DNA from 3 places in the Rhizobium zaerense genome. Region 3 is predicted to be linked to each of the others. Evidence: riboswitches for the same ligand, from Rfam matches in the RefSeq annotation. Region 3 holds a riboswitch; each other region holds the start of a gene.
What was found. A riboswitch is a leader RNA that binds a small molecule or an ion and turns the genes downstream of it on or off. The one in region 3 is predicted to bind cobalamin.
Positions count from the first base shown of each region.

Region 1: linked by a shared signal. The riboswitch ahead of bluB (5,6-dimethylbenzimidazole synthase) and the one ahead of nrdH (glutaredoxin-like protein NrdH) in region 3 are both predicted to bind cobalamin.
Region 2: linked by a shared signal. The riboswitch ahead of fdhA (formaldehyde dehydrogenase, glutathione-independent) and the one ahead of nrdH (glutaredoxin-like protein NrdH) in region 3 are both predicted to bind cobalamin.

Region 1 is NZ_CM132690.1:2,749,311-2,756,503, reverse strand. Features, by position in the region: gene ACS4RR_RS13330 (NADP-dependent malic enzyme) at 1-380, shown strand, start outside; gene ACS4RR_RS13325 (ribonuclease H family protein) at 539-1,075, opposite strand; gene ACS4RR_RS13320 (DUF2865 domain-containing protein) at 1,327-2,421, shown strand; gene bluB (5,6-dimethylbenzimidazole synthase) at 2,495-3,184, opposite strand; cobalamin riboswitch at 3,227-3,414, opposite strand; gene ACS4RR_RS13310 (hypothetical protein) at 3,382-3,543, opposite strand; gene ACS4RR_RS13305 (methyl-accepting chemotaxis protein) at 3,814-5,688, shown strand; gene ACS4RR_RS13300 (hypothetical protein) at 5,749-6,330, shown strand; gene ACS4RR_RS13295 (3-deoxy-7-phosphoheptulonate synthase) at 6,733-7,193, shown strand, end outside.
Region 2 is NZ_JBPWQY020000003.1:154,439-161,631, reverse strand. Features, by position in the region: gene ACS4RR_RS27170 (GlxA family transcriptional regulator) at 1-756, shown strand, start outside; gene ACS4RR_RS27165 (LysR substrate-binding domain-containing protein) at 731-1,606, opposite strand; gene ACS4RR_RS27160 (DMT family transporter) at 1,719-2,642, shown strand; cobalamin riboswitch at 2,783-2,983, shown strand; gene fdhA (formaldehyde dehydrogenase, glutathione-independent) at 3,203-4,393, shown strand; gene ACS4RR_RS27150 (ABC transporter substrate-binding protein) at 4,482-5,285, opposite strand; gene ACS4RR_RS27145 (putative bifunctional diguanylate cyclase/phosphodiesterase) at 5,391-7,193, shown strand, end outside.
Region 3 is NZ_CM132690.1:1,060,849-1,068,041, forward strand. Features, by position in the region: gene ACS4RR_RS05130 (TIGR03862 family flavoprotein) at 93-1,307, opposite strand; gene ACS4RR_RS05135 (MerR family transcriptional regulator) at 1,377-1,799, opposite strand; gene ACS4RR_RS05140 (heavy metal translocating P-type ATPase) at 1,871-4,123, shown strand; cobalamin riboswitch at 4,364-4,589, shown strand; gene nrdH (glutaredoxin-like protein NrdH) at 4,870-5,091, shown strand; gene nrdI (class Ib ribonucleoside-diphosphate reductase assembly flavoprotein NrdI) at 5,101-5,505, shown strand; gene nrdE (class 1b ribonucleoside-diphosphate reductase subunit alpha) at 5,484-7,193, shown strand, end outside.

The DNA.
Region 1 (7,193 bases), 1.7 Mb from region 3:
TCTCGCATTCCAACTTCGGCTCGCGTGAGTCCGAAAGCGCCACGAAGATGCGCAACGCCCTGCAGCTCGTGCGCGAAGCCGCGCCCGACCTCGAGGTCGACGGCGAGATGCACGGCGAAAGCGCCATCACCGAAGCGCTGCGCAAGCGCGTCATGCCGGACACGACCCTGCACGACGAGGCGAACCTCCTGGTCTTCCCGAACCTCGACGCCGCCAACATCACCCTCGGTGTGGTCAAGTCGATGACCGACGGCCTGCATGTCGGCCCGATCCTGCTCGGCACCGCCCTGCCCGCCCACATTCTCGCCCCCTCGGTCACCTCCCGCGGCGTCGTCAATATGGCGGCACTCGCCGTCGTCGAGGCATCGCAACCGGCTTGAGCCGGCTCAGACTGCCGACAAAGCCGGCAACGCCTCTTTCGTCATGCTCGGGCTTGTCCCGAGCATCTGCAGCCGGTTGATATCGAGCAGATATGAGGCCCGGGGCGTGGGATAGTACGAGCGGCCCCTGAAGCCGCTCCGACACATGTCCTGATGCCCTACCAGGCACTCCGTATCGACAGACGTCCTTTATCCGCGAGCGCATCCGCGCGCTCGTTGCCGGCAATGCCGGAATGGCCTTTGCACCAGGCAATGGTCACCAGGCCATTCTGGGATAGTTGAAGATCGACCGCCTTCCAGAGTTCCGCATTGGCGATCGTTCGCCTTCGCGCATTCCCATTCGGGCTGCTTTTCTTCCAGCCGTTGTTCTTCCAGATATGTCGCCAGCTGTTGCAGCCTTTGATGGCGTAGATGGAATCCGACCAGATGGTCGCGGGCTCGCCGCTTGCCTCGCTGTTGATCCAAACCACAGCCTTGAGGACGGCCATCACTTCCACCGAATTATTGGCGGAATCTTCCGCGCCACCGAAGCCGGACGCAATTTCCGCGGCATCGCAATAAACGACGAATGCCCAACCTCCGTGCCCAGAACCGGGTTCATAACAGCCGTCCACGAAGACGTGGAAGCCGTGTTGGGTTTCCGGCAGCCCGACTATCGTTGCGGGGGAGCTGAGTTCATTGGCAATTCCTGTCATTTTCAGCGTCCGGATATGAGTACGTTTCTCAAGCGCCCCAGGAGATTGGAGTGGGCACTTGGCCTCGTTGATTACCATCGGCAGCTTCTTCATAATCGAACACTGGGTCTTTGGCTGTCCGCTGGATAAAATCCCGAAAATACGCTAGGAATATCTCCAAGCTTATTAAGAGAAACAAGCTAAGAGACAAGGCGCGGCGGATGGACGCCGACAGTGACCGATCGATTCTTTGCTCATTCCGGGGCGACGCCGTGAAACGCCGAAACCTGTCTCTTGCCCTCTTCCTTGTCTTCGCAGCGCCCGCTGCCGGGCAGTCCATTACTATCTGTGAGGATCTGCGTGGCCGCCTCGCCGACCTGCCGCGGTCGATCGGCAATACCAACGGTCCGGAAGCGCGCCAATATGCCAGCGCCATGGCCGAGCAGAACCTCGAGCTGCGCAAGGTCCGCAACGAGCTGCGCGGCAACGGCTGCACCTCGGGCAGCATGGTCGTCATCGGCGGCGAAAATGCCGATTATTGCGCCGAGCTGTCGCAGTCCGAAGCCCGGATGATCGACAACATCCGCTATCTCCAGGACCGCCGTGACGAGCTGCGCAACCAGACCGACGGCAATGAGGACGCGCGCCGCGAGCTGACCGCCGCTCTCGACCGCAATGGCTGCAACAGCGAAAACTTCTATGCCCCGAGCGATCGCAGCGCCGACGACCTCGCCCCGAGCGTCGAAGAACAGGCGATGCGCACCGACACCTTTATTCCGCTCGGCGGCGGTGAAGAGGTCGATCCGCGTTACGGCGTGCCGCGGGCCGAAATGCTCTCGCCGGTCAGCACCATGTGCGTGCGCAGCTGTGACGGCGGCTTCTTTCCGATCAGTTCGAACGCCACATCGGTCGATTTCGGCCGCGACGCACAGACCTGCGCCAAGATGTGCCCGGGCATCGAGACCGAACTGTTCTATCGTGACGTGACGAGCACCGAAGCCTCGAACATGATCTCGGTCGCAACGGGCACGCCCTACAGCGCCATGAAAAATGCCTTTGCCTACAAGAACCGCACGCCCGGGGAAAAGTCCTCCTGCGCCTGCAATCTCACCGCCTATTATGAGGAGATGCGCGGCAAGCAGGTGGTGAGCGAACCACCGCAGCAGAGCTCCATTACCACTATCCGCACCAATCCCCCGGCGAAGGATGCCGCAGCTGCGCCGCAACCATCCGTTCCCGAGCGCCCCTACGATCCGACGCAGAACCGCGTCCGTCAGGTCGGCCCCCAGTTTCTCGCCGGCGATCAGGGCTCGATCGACCTCACCAATCCGGCAACGCCGGGCCCGCAACCACAACAACAGCAGTGATATCAATCAAGCCACCCAAACCGCGCGGCGGTTTTGGGACTACGACATGCGTCTTCGATGCGACGCACTTTATTTAGGGCTCGCTTCGTCCCCATCCATCATGAAAGACGAGTTCCTCAAGCGGCAGCCGCTGCCGCCAGCCTTTGACGGAGAGTTCCGGCTCGTCATAGAGCCGATCGACGAAACCGGCACAGAGCCAGGCGACCACCTCGATATGCTCGGGTATGCCGAGAATGCTCTTCAGGTCGCCTTCATGAAAGATGCTGACCCAGCCGACGCCGACCCCTTCCGCCCGCGCGGCAAGCCAGAGGTTCTGGATGGCGCAGACTGTGGAATAGCTATCCATCCTCGGATTGTGCGTACGCCCCAGCACCACGCTGCCGCCGCGGGTGGGATCGCAGGTCACGCAGATCCCGAGCGGCGCCTCCGTAATGCCTTCGAGCTTAAGCGAACGATATGCCTGCCGCCGTTCGCCTTCGAACATCAGCGCCGCCTCCTCGTTGGCGCTGGCAAAGGCATTCCGGACGCGCGCCCGCACAGTCGGGCTTTTCACCAGAATGAAATTCCACGGCTGCATGAAACCAACCGACGGCGCGTGATGGGCGGCCGTCAACAGACGCTCCACGACATCGTCTGGCAAGGGATCAGGCAGGAACTGGCTGCGAACGTCGCGCCGCGTCATGATCGCATGATAGACGGCCTCGCGTTCGGCCAAGGAAAAACCGGACGCCGCCGAAAGGGCATCCTCATCAAAGGGTCGCATCGTCAAATCCCCAACAACGCAACCGCCCCGCCGTCCGCGCGGATCGGTCTATCTAGCCAGGCCGGTCTTCTGACTGGGCGTCATCCGTCTGCCGCAGCCTTCCCGGCAAGAAGCCAGTGGCGTGATGAAGCGGCAAACGTCGGCCTTACAGCGTTGGGCACGTTCCGGCTTTGCACCGGATTCCCGATTCTCCCGCCTTACCGGCGGGCACCTGACGGCGCATCTATTTCAGGAAAGCGCGGCGGCGGCAAGGCGGCCCGCATGACGCCGCCGACACGCTGCATGGCCTTCGGCGATGTCGATGACGCCGACAGCAGCCAGGCAACCGCGATCAATGCCGTTGCCCAGCGTATCTCCATCCCTCCACCGTCCAGCACGATACGACAGTACCCGCCGGTTCGCTGGGCTTGGCGCCCGCAGGCGCCAGGGTGAAACGACCCGCATGTACCCCAGCACCATTCTACTTTATGATTTATTCACACATCAAATACACACTGCGTTTACGCGTTTTGGGTTGCTATCAGGACATGGGCATGAGGGCTCATGATGTGACCGTCAGCGTCGATGCCCGTATTGATACGCCAGTCCGGAACATGTCCGACTGAGCCGCAATTCTAGGCCGCCGCGGAATGTTCCAATTTTTGAAAACGATGCCTCTGACCGCCAAGCTGGCGGCGATTATCGTTGCCGTGAACCTCTGCGGCATTTCCGCTTTCGCCACCTATACCTGGATGTACGAAACCCGGGCCTTGATCGATGGCGCCAAGGCGAACTGGTCCAAGGATGCCGAGCAATTTGCCTCTCTGGCAGCGGGCGGCGTGAAATGGGGGAAGGCGAACGCCGTTCGAGAGGCTTATTCGCTCTACCGCGACGACCCCTCGCTCGATCTCGTGCAGTTTGCCGCATTCAACGCCGAACCTGCCGCCGTCGATACCTGGGCGCGCGATGGCGTCAGTGGTTTGCCGGCACCAACCGATCTGGCGAAGAGCCTGAGCGCGAAACCGGAAAAGACGACCATCGATGACGGTAGAATATCTGCCGGCGTCGTGACGATCATCGCGCCGCTCCCGCTGGATAAGTCGGGCAAGGCCACCGGTTACGTCGTCACGAACTGGTCCGTCGAAAAAATCGCTTCCGAAGTCAGGCAGAAAGTTCTCATTTCGCTGCTCACGCAGTCCGCGATCACCGCCATAGCCGTCGTTGCCTTCCTTCTCGCCATGCGCAGCCTCGTTGGCCGGCCCATCAGGATCCTCAGTGAGAGAATCAGCGCGTTGCAGAAAGGCGACCTGGCCTCTCCCGTCACCTACAGGGAAAATGGCGACGAGATCGGCTTTCTGGCACGCGCGTTGGAAGTCTTCCGCCACGAGGCGATTGCGAAGGTCGAGAGAGAGCAGGCCGCTGCCGAGCAGAGCGCTTCGCTCGACGCCGAACGGGCGCGCAATGTATTGTTCACCGAAGAAGCCAGCAACACCCAGCGGCTGGTCATGACCTCTCTCGCAAATGCATTGGAAAAGCTTGCCGCCGGCGATTTCTCGATACAATTGGCCGATCTCGGTCCCGAATTCGATAAATTGCGGCAGGATTTTAACAACATGGTCGATGCGGTCGCGGCCGCTCTGACAGAGATAAAGACCGCTTCCGTGGCGGTTGAAACCGGCTCCAGCGAGCTGGCGAACTCCGCGGATCAACTCGCCAGGCGGACCGAGCAACAGGCAGCAGCATTGGAACAGACCGCTGCGGCACTGGATGAGGTGACCACCACGGTCAGAACATCGTCGCAACGGGCTGAAAATGCCGGGCAGTTGGTCGAGGAGACAAAGCGGAGCGCTCATGTCTCGGCGACGGTGGTGCGCGATGCAATCGGCGCGATGGACCGGATTCAAACCTCCTCGAGCCAGATCGGCCGCATTATCGGCGTCATCGACGAAATCGCCTTCCAGACGAACCTGCTGGCGCTGAACGCCGGTGTCGAGGCGGCGCGCGCCGGCGAGGCCGGCAAGGGTTTTGCTGTTGTCGCGCAGGAAGTGCGTGAACTCGCTCAGCGGTCGGCAAATGCCGCAAAGGAAATCAAGAACCTGATCAACGTATCCGGCCAGGAAGTTGCCGCGGGCGTCGGGCTGGTGAACGAAACCGGTGACGCCCTGCTGAAGATCGAGGAGCAGATCAACCGCATCAGCGATAGCATCGCTTCCATCGTCCAATCCTATCGCGAACAGGCGACGGGCCTGCAGGAAATCAACAGCGCAATCAACCAGATGGATCAGACGACACAGCAGAACGCGGCAATGGTCGAGGAAACCAACGCGGCTTGCCACGAACTGCTGTCGCAAGGACGCCTGCTGCAGGACTCGGCCGGCAGGTTCGTGGTCGGTGGGTCTACCGCCAGCCAGCCCAAACCCGTTCAAGCCGCCCGCCAAGCTCGTCCCGAGCCCAGAGCCGTCATGCAGCGTCATGCAGGCAATGCCGCCGTTGCCGCTGCTCCCGGTGCCTGGGAGGAGTTTTGACGTCGCCTGCATCCGATAAGCCTTAGTTCTCAGCAACCTATAATCAGGAAGGAAACGCTTATGAAGAAAATCGTGCCCGCATTTCTTTTGGCCTGCACCGCATTTGCCATGCCCGTGGGCGTATCCATGGCACAGGATGCCAAGCTTGCCCCGATCTCCGACTACGTGACAAGCGATGTAAAGCCCTGGCTTAACGACCCCGCCATCATCGAGGCTATCAAGGCGCAGAACGCTGCCAACGCCAATCTCAATGCTGCTGATGTCGACGCCCTTGACAAGAAGTGGCGTGCCGAAGTCGATGGCTCAGACCACTCGATGATCGATGGTGTGCTCAACAACGCACTGTCGAAATTCCTTCAGGGGAAGAAGGAGGCTTCCGGCGGCAAGATCACGGAAATCTTCGTCATGGATACAAAAGGCCTGAATGTCGGTCAAAGCGACACCACATCGGATTACTGGCAGGGCGACGAGGCCAAGTTCCAGAAGTCCTTCGGAGCCGGCAAGGACGCCGTCTTCGTCGACGAGATCGAAAAGGATGAGTCGACCCAGACACTGCAGTCGCAGGCAAGCGTCACGATATCAGACGACAAGGGAACACCGATCGGCGCCATCACCGTCGGCGTGAACGTCGACGCCCTGTGATCTCAGGAACTGAGTCTTCTGGAACAGTGCGAACGACCGTCGCCCGGAAGCATCTTTAGGGCGACAGGTTTAAACAAAGCTTAGAGCGCGTCGCCTGCACGAGATCGAGTGCGACGCGCTTCTTGCCTCGCCGGGGGTCTCCCTTCCGCAGAAGCCGTTGCCATCTCGGGGAACGCCGGATTTTCAGGCCGAAAATTCTGCGTGACAACGCGTGGCCGTGACACTACATACCTCTCATGTCGATCACATCAATCTGCGCCTCGCGATTTTATTGGTACCGCTACTCTCAGCGGATGCGGGTCCATGCGTAACTGAATTCGACGCGACGACAACCCGAACAGCCGCTAGTCTACCTGGCGGTTTTTTTGTTCCGCCCGGGTATGACCAAACAGGAGCCATACCGTGTCTGATACCATTGACGATCTGCGTATCGTCGAAATCACCCCGCTGACCAAACCCGCCGATATCATCGCGGAAATTCCCCGCAATGCTGATGTCAGTAAGACCGTGACCAGTAACCGTGATGCGATCCATAAGATCCTGCAGGGCGAAGACGACCGGCTGATCGTCGTCATCGGCCCCTGCTCCATCCACGATCCCGTTGCCGCCAGGGAATATGCCGAACGGCTGGCGGAACAGCGCCGCCGCTTCGCCGGCGATCTCGAGATCGTCATGCGCGTCTACTTCGAAAAACCCCGCACGACCGTCGGCTGGAAGGGCCTGATGAACGACCCGCATCTCGACGGCAGCTACCGCATCGAGGAAGGGCTGAGGATTGCGAGACGCCTGCTGCTCGATATCAATGCCATGGGCCTTCCGGCCGGCTGCGAATTCCTCGACACCATCACGCCGCAATACATCGC
Region 2 (7,193 bases), on a different replicon from region 3:
GTGCTGGCTAGTTACAACTGGCGCCGAAGTGCTACGCCGGCACTCAAGATGCAGCTCTCCCAGGCCGCCCGCTATCGCACGGTGATTGCCGGCATCGAGTCCGGCACATGGCTGCTGGCTGAAGCCAGCCTGCTCGACGGGTTACCGGCGACCGTTCACTGGGAGGATTACGAGGATTTTGCGCTCGCCTATCCCGAGGTGCGGGCCGTCAAGGATCGTTTCGTCATCGACGGCAAGCGGCTGACGACCTCGGGTTCGCTTCCGACCGTCGACCTGATGCTGGAGGTGATCCGGCAACGGCAGGGCTATTCGCTGGCGCTCGAGGTCAGCCGGCTGTTCCGTTACGAGCAGCCGTCCTTCCATGCCGATGAATCACTTTCCGCAGCCGCTGCCGGACTGCGCATGCACGATCCCCGCGTGACGCAGGCAGTACGGCTGATGGAGGAGCATATCGAGCAGCCTCTGATCCTCACGCGGCTGGCCAGGCGGGTGGGCATCAGCGCTCGGCATCTGCAGGATCTCTTCCAGCAGAGCATCGGCGCACCGCCGCATGTGCATTATCTCGCGCTGCGCTTGAATGCGGCGCGCCGCAAGGTGATCGAGACGGCAGCCTCCTTTGCCGACATCGCGGCGGCGACCGGCTTCAACTCAGCCTCAGCCTTTGCGAGAAGCTACAGGGCGAGTTTTTCCGAGAGCCCGTCCGAGACCCGGCGCCGCTTGCGCCGCCGCGTCACACCATCGGAGATGCGGGCATAGGCTGGAACGCGTCCCGTATCATTTCGGAAAGTTCCCGGACGGCCTCGCTGGAACGGTAGGTGCTCCGGCGGAGCACGACCTTGGAGGAATCGACCGGCGGGAAACCGTCTTCAGCGGTGAGTTCCCGGCAGCCGGGCGGAATGCTGCTGCGGGAAAGCGTGGTGACGGCAAGGCCCGCGGTCACGGCATTCTTCAGCCCCGAACCGGTATCGGCGATGAAAGCGATCCGATAGTTGCGGCCGATCTGCTCCAGCGACCGGAGCGCAAAATCGCGTGACCAGGTGGAGTTGCGATAGGTCGCTATCGGCAGGGGATCGATGTCGTGCAGCCGGTGCACCATCGATGTGACCCAGACCGTGGGATCGATGCAGATGACCTCGCCTTTGGTCTCATCGCTCCAGTCGAAAACAACGGCCAGATCGAGCTCGTCCCGCTCAAGGGCAGCGAGGTTGCGGACGGTATAATCGCAGGACACGGTGACCTCGACGGCCGGGTGGCGTACGGCGAAAGCCGTGAGCGCCGCCGGCAGCACCGTCTGGCTGTATTCCTCGGGAATTCCGATGCGTACCGGCCCGTCCAGCGGTTTGCTGCGGATCGTCGCGGCGGCCTCGTTCAGGAGATCGATGATCCTGCGGGCATAGGGCACGAGCTGTATGCCCTGGCGTGTGAGCAGCACACCGCGGGCGCCACGCTCGAACAGCGTTTCGCCGATCGTCTGCTCAAGCCTCTTGATCTGGGTGCTGACGGCCGACTGCGTCCGCCCGATGCGCTGGGCAGCGGCGGAGAAATTGGAGGTTTCGGCAACGACCAGGAAGGTTCTCAGCAGGTCGCTCTCAATCGGCTCATGCATGGAATAGCCATAGAAAAAATCGATGATAGTCATCACTACTATTCGTTTGTCTGATGTCAATTCTCAGCGCACAAAAGAGCCGCGTTCGACTTCCTTCTTTGAGAATATCTGCGTGACCATTGAAAATCCGGCCAGACGCCTCGCAGGCAGCGAGCACGAGAAGGGTGTGCTTCTCATCATTGCCGCGACACTTGCCTGGAGCGCGAGCGGTGTTTATTCGCGACTCCTGACCACCGACGTATGGACGGCGATCGCCTGGCGGTCGTTGTTCGGAGGCCTGTTCCTGCTGATCCCCTGCCTTTTCCTCGAAGGGGGCATCTCGCGGCGACAATGGGGTTCCGTCTTCCATCCGTCCAGCCTTGCGATGATCGCATGCCAGACCTTCAGTCAGGGATGCTTCATCGGCGCGCTTTACATGACCACCGTCGCCAATGTGACGATGATTTATGCGACCGCGCCCTTCATCGCAGCCATGCTCGGCTGGGTCATCCTCAAGGAGAGGGTTGCCCGGCGGACACTGATTGCTGGCGGCATCTCTTTCCTCGGCGTCGCCGTCATCGTCGCCTCTTCGATCGGCGGCGGGACTGGTCTCGGCGACCTGCTGGCGCTCGGCATGACCGCGTCCTTCGCGCTGGTCATTATCATCCCGCGCATCAGTCCCGACGTGCCGAGCCTGCCGCCGACCGTGATCAGCGCCTTCTTGACGCTCGTCATCTTCGCTCCGTTCGGTTCGGTCGGCTCGCTCGACCTGCACAACTGGATCGTTCTTGCCGCCTTCGGCGCGACCAATTTCTCCCTCGCGCTGGTGCTCTTCCTTGCCGGGGCGAAGCGAATGCCGCCGGCGGAGGCGGCGCTGATCGGCACGATGGAAATCGTGCTCACGCCCTTCTGGGTTTGGCTGCTATTTTCCGAAGAGCCGCCCGTCGCCACCTTTTTCGGCGGCGCGATCATCCTCGCCGCGGTGTTCTGGCACACGGCACTCGACGTCAGCCGCAGCCGGCGACCGTCGCGCCTCAAGTCTTTAGGCGACGATTAAATCTTTCGGGACGAACCGGAAAACCGCCGTATTCGCGGGATCAATTATTTCCGCCACGCAGCGCTGTTGCGACTTTGCGACTGTCGTCTTTGAGTTGCGCCCATGTCGTTTTCTTGATCGCTGTTTTCCGTCAGGCGTGGTTTGTTTGTGGTGTCCAAGGCGCTATCTCGCAAACTGGCGAAATGGACCATTGGCAAGCCGGCCCGATGCCGGCGCTGCCCCGCAGCGGTAGAAGAACTGAAATCCTCAAGGAAATCGCCGGATCGACATCCGGAAAGATATCGAGATGGATCGGAAGGAGATTCTGGAGCCGGAAACCAGCTCTTGCGCAGCAAATCGACGGATTGCGGCAGACGGTCACGAGCGGAAAGACAGGCGAAAACCGTTGCGCTCACTCCTCTACTGCATCCAATCTGTCCGTTTTGAAAATTCGAATATCGCCCGGTGCGGCGGTATCCGCGTGTTTTGGACACCGGGCTGCAGAGGAGGCAGGCCGGAGGGAAGTTGCCATCGACTGCATCGGTTGCAGATCGAGGCATTCAAACAAGTGGGAGGAATCCATGAGCAAAAATAGAGGCGTCGTCTATCTCCGGCCGGGCAAGGTCGAAGTTCGCGACATCGACGACCCGAAGCTGAAAGCGCCCGACGGCCGCCGCATCGAACACGGCGTCATCCTGAAGGTGATCTCGACCAATATCTGCGGCTCCGATCAGCACATGGTTCGCGGCCGCACGACGGCGATGCCGGGCCTGGTCCTCGGTCATGAAATCACCGGCGAGATCATCGAGAAAGGCATCGACGTCGAGATGCTCGACATCGGCGATATCGTCTCGGTGCCGTTCAATGTCGCCTGCGGCCGCTGCCGCTGCTGCAAGTCCCAGGATACAGGCGTCTGCCTGACGGTAAACCCGGCCCGCGCCGGTGGCGCTTACGGTTATGTCGACATGGGCGGCTGGATCGGCGGACAGGCACGCTACGTCACCATTCCCTATGCAGATTTCAACCTGCTGAAAATCCCCGATCGGGACAAGGCAATGGCGAAGATCCGGGATCTCACCATGCTCTCCGACATTCTGCCCACCGGCTTCCATGGCGCCGTGCGTGCCGGCGTTGGAGTAGGCTCGACCGTCTACGTCGCCGGCGCCGGCCCGGTCGGCCTTGCGGCTGCCGCCTCGGCTCGCATTCTCGGTGCTGCGGTCGTCATGATCGGTGATTTCAACAAGGACCGTCTGGCACACGCGGCGAAGGTCGGTTTCGAACCGATCGACCTGTCCAAGAGCGACCGTCTCGGCGACATGATCGCACAGGTCGTCGGCACCAACGAAGTGGACAGCGCCATCGATGCGGTCGGCTTCGAGGCACGCGGCCACTCGGGCGGGGAACAGCCGGCGATCGTCCTCAATCAGATGATGGAGATTACCCGCGCCGCGGGTTCGATCGGTATTCCCGGCCTCTACGTCACCGAGGATCCGGGCGCCGTCGACAATGCCGCCAAACACGGCAATCTTTCGCTCCGCTTCGGCCTCGGATGGGCCAAGGCGCAGTCCTTCCACACCGGCCAGACTCCGGTGATCAAATACAATCGTCAGCTCATGCAGGCGATCCTCCACGACCGACTGCCCATTGCCGATATCGTCAACGCCAAGGTCATCCCGCTCGACGATGCCGCCGCTGGATATGAGAGCTTCGATCATGGAGCGGCGACAAAATATGTCCTCGATCCGCACGGTGAGGTCGCGAAAGCCGCGTAGCGGTTACGACTGAGGACTTTACACAATAGGAATGGTCGGCGGTAAACCGGCCATTCCGCATTTGCCACATGACAATTTGATTGACGAATTACTGGATGCTGAACGGGAAATATTTTGCGTTGATCATATCGTAGGTCCCGTCCGCCTTAATACTCTTCAGGGCTTCGTTCAGGCGCGTTAGACGCTCCTTGTCGTCCAGGCGCAGCGCGATGCCGGCACCTTCGCCGAAGTACGTGACGTCGACCAGATCCGGCCCTTTGAACTCGCAGCAGGTTCCCGCCTTGGTGTTGGCGATCCAGTCGTAGATGGCGAGTTTGTCCTCCAGGATGATATCGACGCTGCCATCCGACAACCCCTTGTACAATTCTGGCGAAGACCGGAAGACCTTCTTTTTCATCTCCGGATAGAGATGGTTGGCGTAGGATTCCTGCGCCGTCGACGACGTCACCCCGAGGATCTTGCCGCTGAGGCCGGCGGGGCTGACATCATTGATCGACGAATCCTTCCGAGCGATGAACACCGACGGGCTGTTATAGTATTTTTCAGTGAAGGCAACCTTTTGACGCCGCTCAAGGCTCATCGACATGGATGAGATGATCGCGTCGTATTTGTCGGCAACGAGATCGGGGATAATGTCGTCCCACTTCTCGATGATGAATTGGCATTCGAACTTGCCAACCTCGCACAGCGCATTGGCAATATCGATGTCGAAGCCCTGAAGCTCGTTATTTGCATCGAGATAGTTGAAGGGCGGAAACGCACCTTCGACGGCAATTCTCATCGGTATGCGATCTTGCGCAGCCACCTCGAACGGCGAGGCGGCCAAAAAGATACCGATCCCGCCTGCCATCAGCGCTCCGCGCAATATAGTCCGTATGGATATGCGCAACATCGTCAGGAGCTCCTTGGGGCGTAGTCGATCTCGCCCTATAGTGGGCCGCAGCCTTTAATTCTACGTGAACGCTTCTTTGTTAGCTTCGACGAATACGCCCACGTCGTGGTGTTCAGGGGTCCAGGCTTGCACATCGTTCTTCCTTCCAGCTCCAACACGTTTCAGAAATCCTGGATCGCTTCGGGAAGAATTCTGTTTCTGATTGCCGTCAGCGGACTTGGCGCTATCGGTCTTGTCGTGCTTTCGGCACTGTGGGCGGGAACCGAGAGCGACGCTGCCGCTCTTGATCGACAGCGCCAGCTTGTAAATGCCCGCCTGCTGGAGCAGGTCGATCAAGTCGCGCATGTTATCGGCCAGTTCGGCAACGGCTATCTCACACGCGTTTATCCGGCCGCCCGGTCGACCGGAGGTTCCTCCAGCCTCGATGCCGTTCTGACGGCGGCGGCCGGAAGTGCGATCAGCCAAACCGCAATGTCCGCCTTCGGCTACGATCAGGCCTTTGTCGTCGACGAGAAGGCGCAACTGCTCATGCTGGCGGATGCCCAAACGGAAAAGCGTTATCGCTGGATGAAGCCTCTCTTCTTGCCCCTCCTTCGGGATGCCCGCCTTGGGGTAAGACAAGGCACGGTTTCCAACGAACGAACGCCGTCTTCAATGGAAAGCCGCCTTGCGAGTGCCGCCCGCTCCAACCGTGCGCTCGCCAATCTGATGCGGCTGGAAGGTCGGCCGACGATCGTCGGCATCGTCGCCATCAACGAGACCAATGAGAGGCAGAGCCAGCCGACGCGGCAATTCCTGATTGTCGTGCGCTTTATCGATGGTGCGGCGCTGGACGAACTGAGCCGGCAACAAGGCCTTAACGGCGCCCGCTTCGCGCGCACGGCCGATGCAGACGAAAACGAGGTTGCGTTCCAAATCGACGCCACGGCAAACGGCGAACCGATCGGCTTCATCGTCTGGCGGCCCGATCTTCCAGGTTCGAGGGTGATCGGCCGGTTGATGCCGGCGCTTTCGATTGCCGCCTTGGTGATCGCGATCCTGTTCTCGGTCTTGCTGGTGCGCCTGCGAAGCAGTCTCGGCGAGTTGAAGAAAAGCGAACTGCATGCAAGGCAGCTTGCCTTGCATGATGTGCTCACCAATCTTCCCAACCGCGCTTTGTTCGCGATCAGGTTTGACGAGTGCCTGGCCGAGACGCGGAACTCGGCCGAGCGCTCGGCAGTCGCACTTCTCGACCTCGACCGCTTCAAAGCCGTAAACGACACGTTCGGCCATGCCGCCGGCGATGAGCTCATCAGAATGGCTGCGGAGCGGATCCGCTCCGTGCTTCGTCCGGGGGACACGCTGGCCCGGCTCGGAGGCGATGAGTTCGCTCTGCTTCTCCGGGACATCAAAGATCATGACCACGTTTTACCGGCAATCTGCGAAGCGATCGTTGCCGAACTTGGCAAGCCCTTCCCGCTTTTGAGGGGCGAGGCCGTCGCGCGCGTCGGCGGCTCGATCGGCGTGACCGTCGTGCCGGACGCCGGACGGAATGCCGATGACATCATGCGCTACGCCGACGTTGCGCTGTACGAGGCAAAGATGGGCGGGAGAGGCCAGTGGCGTCTCTATTCACCGTCCATGGACGGCGGCCGGAATGCGCGCGACATTCTCAAGAACGAATTGCGGGACGTTCTGGCCAAAAGCATGGCCTCATCCACTGATGGTCCACACGTCGATCCGAGTGCGAACCGGCCCGACTTCGGATCGCTCGAGGTCTATTACCAAACGGTCCATTGCGCTGAGGCAGGATACGCGGCGTCGGGCGCGGAGGCTCTGGTGCGTTGGCGTCACAGTCAGCGCGGACTATTGACGCCTGCCAGCTTTATCCCTGTCGCCGAGGAGGGCGGTCTCATCGATGCTCTCGGT
Region 3 (7,193 bases):
ATTTTAGGCCGGGTCGGCCTAAAATCTGAATCCTGTTCTAAATTAAGAGCTGGAGCATGATGTCGTCCGAAAACCGATCACACTTCTCGGCATCATGCTCTGCGCTGCAACCAGGCCTCTATGCCGCGCGCTGCCGCCCGGCCGGTCGCCAGGCAGGCGGTGAGGAGATAGCCGCCGGTCGGCGCTTCCCAGTCGAGCATCTCACCGGCGACGAAGGTGCCCGGCAGCGCCTTCAACATGTAGCTGTCGTCGATGCTGCTCCAGCGGATGCCACCGGCCGAGGAGATCGCCTCGCCGATTGGCCGGGTCTCGATCACCGGCACCGGCAGCGCCTTGATCATGCCGGCGAGACGCTCCGGATCGGCTCGGTCGCGCTCGGGAGCGAGTTCGCGCAGCAGCGCCGCCTTGACGCCGTCGAGGCCGGCACCCTTGCGCAGGCGGTTTGAAAAGCTCGATTTGGCATCCTGCCGCGCAAGGTCGCGGCTCAGCCTCTCGGTGGTGCGGCCGGGTGCGAGGTCGAGGGTCAGGGCAGCGCTGCCGTGGTTCAGCAGCCGGTCGCGGAGGCTGGCGGTGTGGGCATAGATCAGGCTGCCCTCGATGCCGCTCCCGGTGATGACGAATTCGCCGGGAAATGTGCCGGCCTCGGATGTTGCGGTGACCGACTTTACCGGCTCGCCGGCGAAACGCTCGCTGAAGCTACCGCTCCAGCCAACGGCGAAGCCGCAATTGGCGGGTTTAAAGGGTTCGATCTCGACGCCTCTCTCCGATAGCCGAGTCAGCCAGCTTGCATCGGAGCCGAGACGCGGCCAGCTTGCGCCGCCGAGCGCCAACAGGGCTGCGTCGCAATGGACGATGCTGCGCCCTTCGAGCGTTTCGAAAGCATAACCATCTTCGGCAAAACCGGTCCAGCGGTGGCGGGTGCGCAGCGTAGTGCCCTGCGCCTCCAGTCGCCTGAGCCAGGCGCGCAGCAAAGGCGAGGCCTTCATCACCTTCGGGAACACCCGGCCGGACGAGCCGACGAAGGTCTCGGTCCCGAGCCCTGCTGCCCAATCCCTGATATCATCAGGGGTAAAGGCATCAAGAGCGGGGCGCAGATGGGCGGAAGCCGCGCCGAAGCGCGTGGTGAAACGGGCGTAATCCTCGGAATGGGTGATGTTGAGACCCGACTTGCCGGCCAAGAGGAACTTGCGGGCGAAGGTCGGCATGGCGTCGTAGACCGTTACCGCGTGACCGGAACGGGACAACAGTTCGGCAGCCGCGAGACCCGCCGGGCCGCCGCCGATGATCGCAATCCGTTTCTGGTTCATGGATGTCTTCGCCCGATTCTGTCTGCATTCAGTTTTGGCGCGGGCGCGGACCGCCTGCAAGGGCAGCGGTCAGTGGTGCGGATGTGTGCACTGGCCGTGGTCGGCGAGCACCTCGATGACTCGGCATTGGTCGACGCGGCCGTGGCCGCAGCCTTCCACCATGGTTTCCAGCTCGGCCTTCAGCGCCATCAGGCTGCGGATGCGCTGCTCGACTTCGATGAGACGCGCCTTGGCGATGGCGTCGGCCGAGGCGCAGGACTGGTACGGATCATCCTGCAGGGTGAGCAGCGTGCGGATCGCCTCGATCTCGAAGCCGAGTTCGCGGGCGTGGCGGATGAAGGCGAGGCGGCTGATATCGGCGGGCTCGAAGGAGCGCTGGTTGCCCTCGCTGCGGCTCGGCGCCGCGAGCAGGCCGATGCTCTCATAATAACGGACCGTCGGCACCTTGACGCCGCTTTGGCGAGCAGCTTCACCAATGGTGATCTTTTTCATGATTTTCCTCTTGCACCTCTAGTCGCTAGAGGATGTAGGAGGGATGCTTCTGTTTGACAAGGAAGCGGATGATGGCTGAGAGCGAGACACGATACCGGGTTGGCGGCATGGATTGCGCCGGCTGCGCAACCAAGATCGATACGGCGGTCAGACGCGTGGCGGGTGTCGCCGATGTTTCCGTCTCGGTGATGGCGGGCACGATGACCGTCCGGCACGATGGCAGCAGCGATCTCAAGGTGATCGAGAGGAAGGTGACGGGGCTCGGCTATTCCGTCGCGCCGCTTGCTGGAAGCGCTGCGCCTGCGCGCACCCAGGGCTCGCAGCATCGTCACGACCATGGACATGACTGCGGCGATCACGCGGGCCATGACCATGATCATGCAAGTCATGACCACGACCACCTTCACGATCATGGCGAGAAGGAAATCGAGGGGCTGCACGGGCATGACCACGCGCCGATGGCGGGTCTCTGGTGGCAGAGCCGGAAGGGCCGGCTGACCATCCTTTCCGGTGCCGCACTCGTTGCCGCCTACACCGTCGGCCATCTTGTGCCGGCGATTGCGTCCTATGCCTTCATCGTCGCCATGCTGGTCGGGCTGGTGCCGATCGCGCGGCGCGCTATCATTGCCGCCCTATCAGGTACACCGTTCTCGATCGAGATGCTGATGACGATTGCCGCCGTCGGCGCCGTCATCATCAATGCCGGCGAAGAGGCGGCAACCGTCGTATTCCTGTTCCTCGTCGGCGAGATGCTGGAAGGGGTGGCGGCCGGCAAGGCGCGCGAAAGCATCCAGTCGTTGGCGGGTCTGGTGCCGAAGAATGCGCTGCTCGAAGACAATGGGCAGACGCGGGAAGTGCCGGCAGAAAGCCTTTCGGTCGGCGCGACTATCATGGTTCGTCCTGGCGACCGTATCTCTGCGGACGGCATCATCATCTCAGGCGAGAGTGCAATCGACGAGGCGCCGGTGACGGGCGAGAGCACGCCGGTGCGCAAGGGCGTCGATGCCGTCGTTTTTGCCGGCACGGTCAATGGCGATGCGGTGCTGAGGGTTCGCGTCACGGCGGCGGCCGCCGACAACACCATCGCCCGTGTCGTCAAGCTGGTGGAGGAAGCGCAGGAATCGAAGGCGCCGACCGAACGCTTCATCGATCGGTTTTCGCGCTATTACACGCCCGGCGTGGTCGTGGTTGCAGCACTGGTCGCGGTCGTTCCGCCGCTGCTGTTTGCCGGCCCGTGGGGCGAATGGGTCTATAAGGGCCTTGCGATCCTCTTGATCGGCTGCCCCTGCGCACTCGTCATTTCGACGCCGGCGGCAATCGCCGCCTCGCTTTCATCAGGTGCGCGGCGCGGGCTGTTGATGAAGGGCGGCGCGGTGCTGGAAACGCTCGGCAAGGTGACGATGGTCGCCTTCGACAAGACAGGCACGCTGACGGAAGGCAGGCCTCAGGTCACCGATATCATCTCCTTCGGATTGAGCGAGGCGCAGGTGCTGTCGCGCGCGGCGGTGCTGGAGCAGGGTTCCAGCCATCCGCTGGCGCTGGCGATCCTCAACCGCGCCAAGTCAGACGGCGTTCCCGTGCCGCCGGCCTTCGAGCTGGAAGCGCTGGCGGGCAAGGGCGTCAGCGGCAAAGTCGGCGGCGAGACGCTGGACCTGCTGTCGCCGCCCGCCGCCTGTGAGCGCGGGGCGCTCAGTGCTGAACAGGATGCACGCATCGCGGCGCTGAACGACGAGGGCAAGAGCGTGTCGGTGCTGCTCGTCAACGGTGTTGCGGCCGGTCTGATCGCCATGCGCGACGAGCCGCGTGAGGATGCCGAGGCCGGGCTCGCTGCCCTCAAATCAGCAGGCGTCAAGGCAATGATGTTGACGGGCGACAACAAGCGGACGGCAGCAGCCGTTGCCGGCATGCTCGGCATCGACTGGCGCGGCGAGATGATGCCGGAGGACAAGCAGCAGGTCGTCGGCGAATTGAAGCGCCAGGGTTTCATCGTCGCCAAAGTCGGCGACGGCATCAACGATGCTCCGGCGCTGGCGGCTGCCGATATCGGCATTGCTATGGGCGGCGGCACCGATGTGGCGCTGGAGGCGGCGGATGCCGCCGTGTTGCACGGACGCGTTAGCGATGTGGCGCGGATGATCGAATTTTCCAAACGCACGATGCGCAACATCCTGCAGAACATCACCATCGCCCTCGGATTGAAGGCGGTGTTTCTGGTGACGACGATCGCCAGCATCACCGGGCTCTGGCCGGCGATCCTCGCCGATACCGGCGCCACCGTGCTGGTGACGATCAACGCGCTGAGGCTGCTCCGGATAAAAATATAACTTTTCTGACTTCCTCCTCCGGCGCTCGTCACCGGCGGGATGTGCCATCGACGATTCGAGCCAGATCTCGAATCGAAAATCGCGGGACCGGCCATAGGTCGGCTCTCATCGTGGGGGCTTTCTCCACAGCTTGCTTTCTTTAAGCTTTCGTTATCCATGTTTTTCACAGGAACGTAGCGATTTCAAACCTGTCGTAACGCAATGCACAAACCATCCGTTGACGCGAATTTGGATTGGCGTACTATATCTAGTGTTCGAGGTTCCATCGATTCGTGAGGATCGGCGGCTAAGACGGGAATACGGTGCGCCTCGCCATCATGGCGCGGCAATGCCGGAGCTGCCCCCGCAACTGTAAGCGGCGAGCAACTGTCCGATTTCAGGTCACTGGAGCATGATGCTCCGGGAAGGCTGGGGCAGGGTGCTTTGACCCGTGAGCCAGGAGACCTGCCTCGAACGAAACGTCCACGGGCGGGGTGTCCGGAAGATCGCGTTACATGGCTGCGGGGAATCTCCGCATCACGTTTCGCAGGCCTGAGCCTCCGCCCCCGAAACCTTCGTATTGAGCCACTTCGGGGTGAAGTCATGTCAGTATCTCAGTTCAGGCCGCCACCCGCTAGAGGCAGAGGGCGGAGTATGCCCAGCGGCTAAACAGCCGCATAGCTCAAATCATCAGAGATTTTTCGACGGATATCGACAGATTTCCGATCGATCTTCTGCGTCCCAATCGCGTCGTCACGAGGAATATCATGACCATTACCGTCTACAGCAAGCCTGCCTGCGTCCAGTGCACTGCCACCTACCGAGCCCTCGACCGGTTGGGCGTCGATTATGACATCGTCGATATCTCTGAGGATGCCGAAGCGCTCGATCGGGTCCGCAGCCTCGGCTACATGCAGGCGCCTGTCGTCATCGCCGGCGAGCAGCATTGGGCAGGCTTCCGCCCCGACATGATCAGCGCGCTCTCCTGAAGAAAAGCGATGGGCCTGATCGTCTATTATTCCAGCCGATCCGAGAACACCCATCGGTTCGTCGCCAAGCTCGGACTGCGCGCAACGCGCATTCCGGCAGGCGCAGCTGACGCGTTCCATATCCGCGAACCCTTCGTGCTTGTTGTGCCGACCTATAGCGGCGACGGCGGCAAGGGTGCCGTTCCCAAGCAGGTGATCCGTTTCCTCAACGATGCGGAAAACCGAGGACACATCCGCGGCGTGATTGCCGCGGGCAACAGCAATTTCGGCGAGACATACGGGCTCGCCGGCGACGTCATCTCGCAGAAATGCCAGGTGCCTTACCTCTACAGGTTCGAGCTGCTGGGCACGGAGGTGGATGTCGCCAACGTCAAACACGGAATGGAACGGTTTTGGACACGGGAACAACTCTGACGCGGGATGCGGGCGCAAAACCGCATAACACTTTTGCTCATCCCGCCGGCGAACGCCCTTTGAAAGCGGCGGAAATGCTCGACTATCACGCGCTGAACGCGATGCTGAACCTCTATGACGATGAGGGACGGATCCAGCTCGACAAGGATCGAATGGCTGCCAAGCAGTATTTCCTGCAGCACGTGAACCAGAACACGGTGTTCTTTCACAACCTTCGGGAAAAGCTCGATTACCTCGTCACCGAGGGTTACTACGAGCAGGAGGTTCTCGACCAGTATTCCTTCAATTTCGTGCGCGACCTGTTCGACCAGGCCTATGCCAAGAAATTCCGTTTCCCGACCTTCCTCGGCGCCTTCAAATACTACACCAGCTATACGCTGAAGACCTTCGACGGAAAGCGCTATCTCGAGCGTTATGAGGACCGCATCTGCATGGTGGCGCTGGCGCTCGCGCGCGGCGACGAGGGGCTTGCCCGCGACATGGTCGAGGAGATCATTTCCGGCCGCTTCCAGCCGGCGACGCCGACCTTTCTCAATGCCGGCAAGAAGCAGCGCGGCGAACTGGTTTCCTGCTTCCTGCTGCGCGTTGAGGACAATATGGAATCGATCGGCCGGTCGATCAATTCGGTGCTGCAATTGTCGAAGCGTGGTGGCGGCGTGGCGCTGTCATTGACGAACATCCGCGAGGCGGGCGCGCCGATCAAACATATCGAGAACCAATCGTCAGGCATCATCCCGGTGATGAAGCTGCTCGAAGACAGTTTCTCCTATGCCAACCAGCTCGGCGCGCGCCAGGGCGCGGGGGCCGTCTATCTCAATGCCCACCACCCCGATATCATGCGCTTCCTCGATACCAAGCGCGAAAATGCCGACGAGAAGATCCGCATCAAGACGCTGTCGCTCGGCGTCGTCGTGCCCGACATCACCTTCGAACTGGCGAGGAACAACGAGGACATGTACCTGTTCTCGCCCTATGACGTAGAGCGCGTCTATGGTGTGCCCTTCACCGAGATTTCGGTGACGGAAAAGTACCGCGAGATGGCGGACGACGCCCGCATCTCCAAGAAGAAGATCAAGGCGCGCGAATTCTTCCAGGTGCTTGCCGAAATCCAGTTCGAGAGCGGCTATCCCTACATCATGTTCGAGGACACAGTGAACCGGACGAACCCGATCGCCGGGCGCATCTCGATGAGCAATCTCTGCTCGGAGATCCTGCAGGTGAGCGAGGCTAGCGAATATCATGACGACCTCTCCTACAAACATCTCGGCAAGGATATTTCCTGCAATCTCGGCTCGCTGAATATTGCCGCGGCAATGGATTCGGCCGATTTCGGCAAGACGATCGAAACCTCGATCCGGGCGCTGACGGCCGTTTCCGACATGAGCCACATCTCTTCGGTTCCTTCGATCGAGAAGGGCAATGACGAGAGCCATGCGATCGGCCTCGGTCAGATGAACCTGCACGGTTACCTCGCCCGCGAACGCATCTTCTACGGCTCCGAGGAAGGCATCGATTTCACCAATATCTATTTCTATACGGTGACCTATCACGCAGTCCGCGCCTCGAACCTTTTGGCGGTCGAACGCGGCACGAGCTTCAAGGGCTTCGAAAACTCGAAATATGCCTCCGGCGAATATTTCGACAAATATACCGACCGGCTCTGGGAGCCGGCGACGGAGACGGTGAGG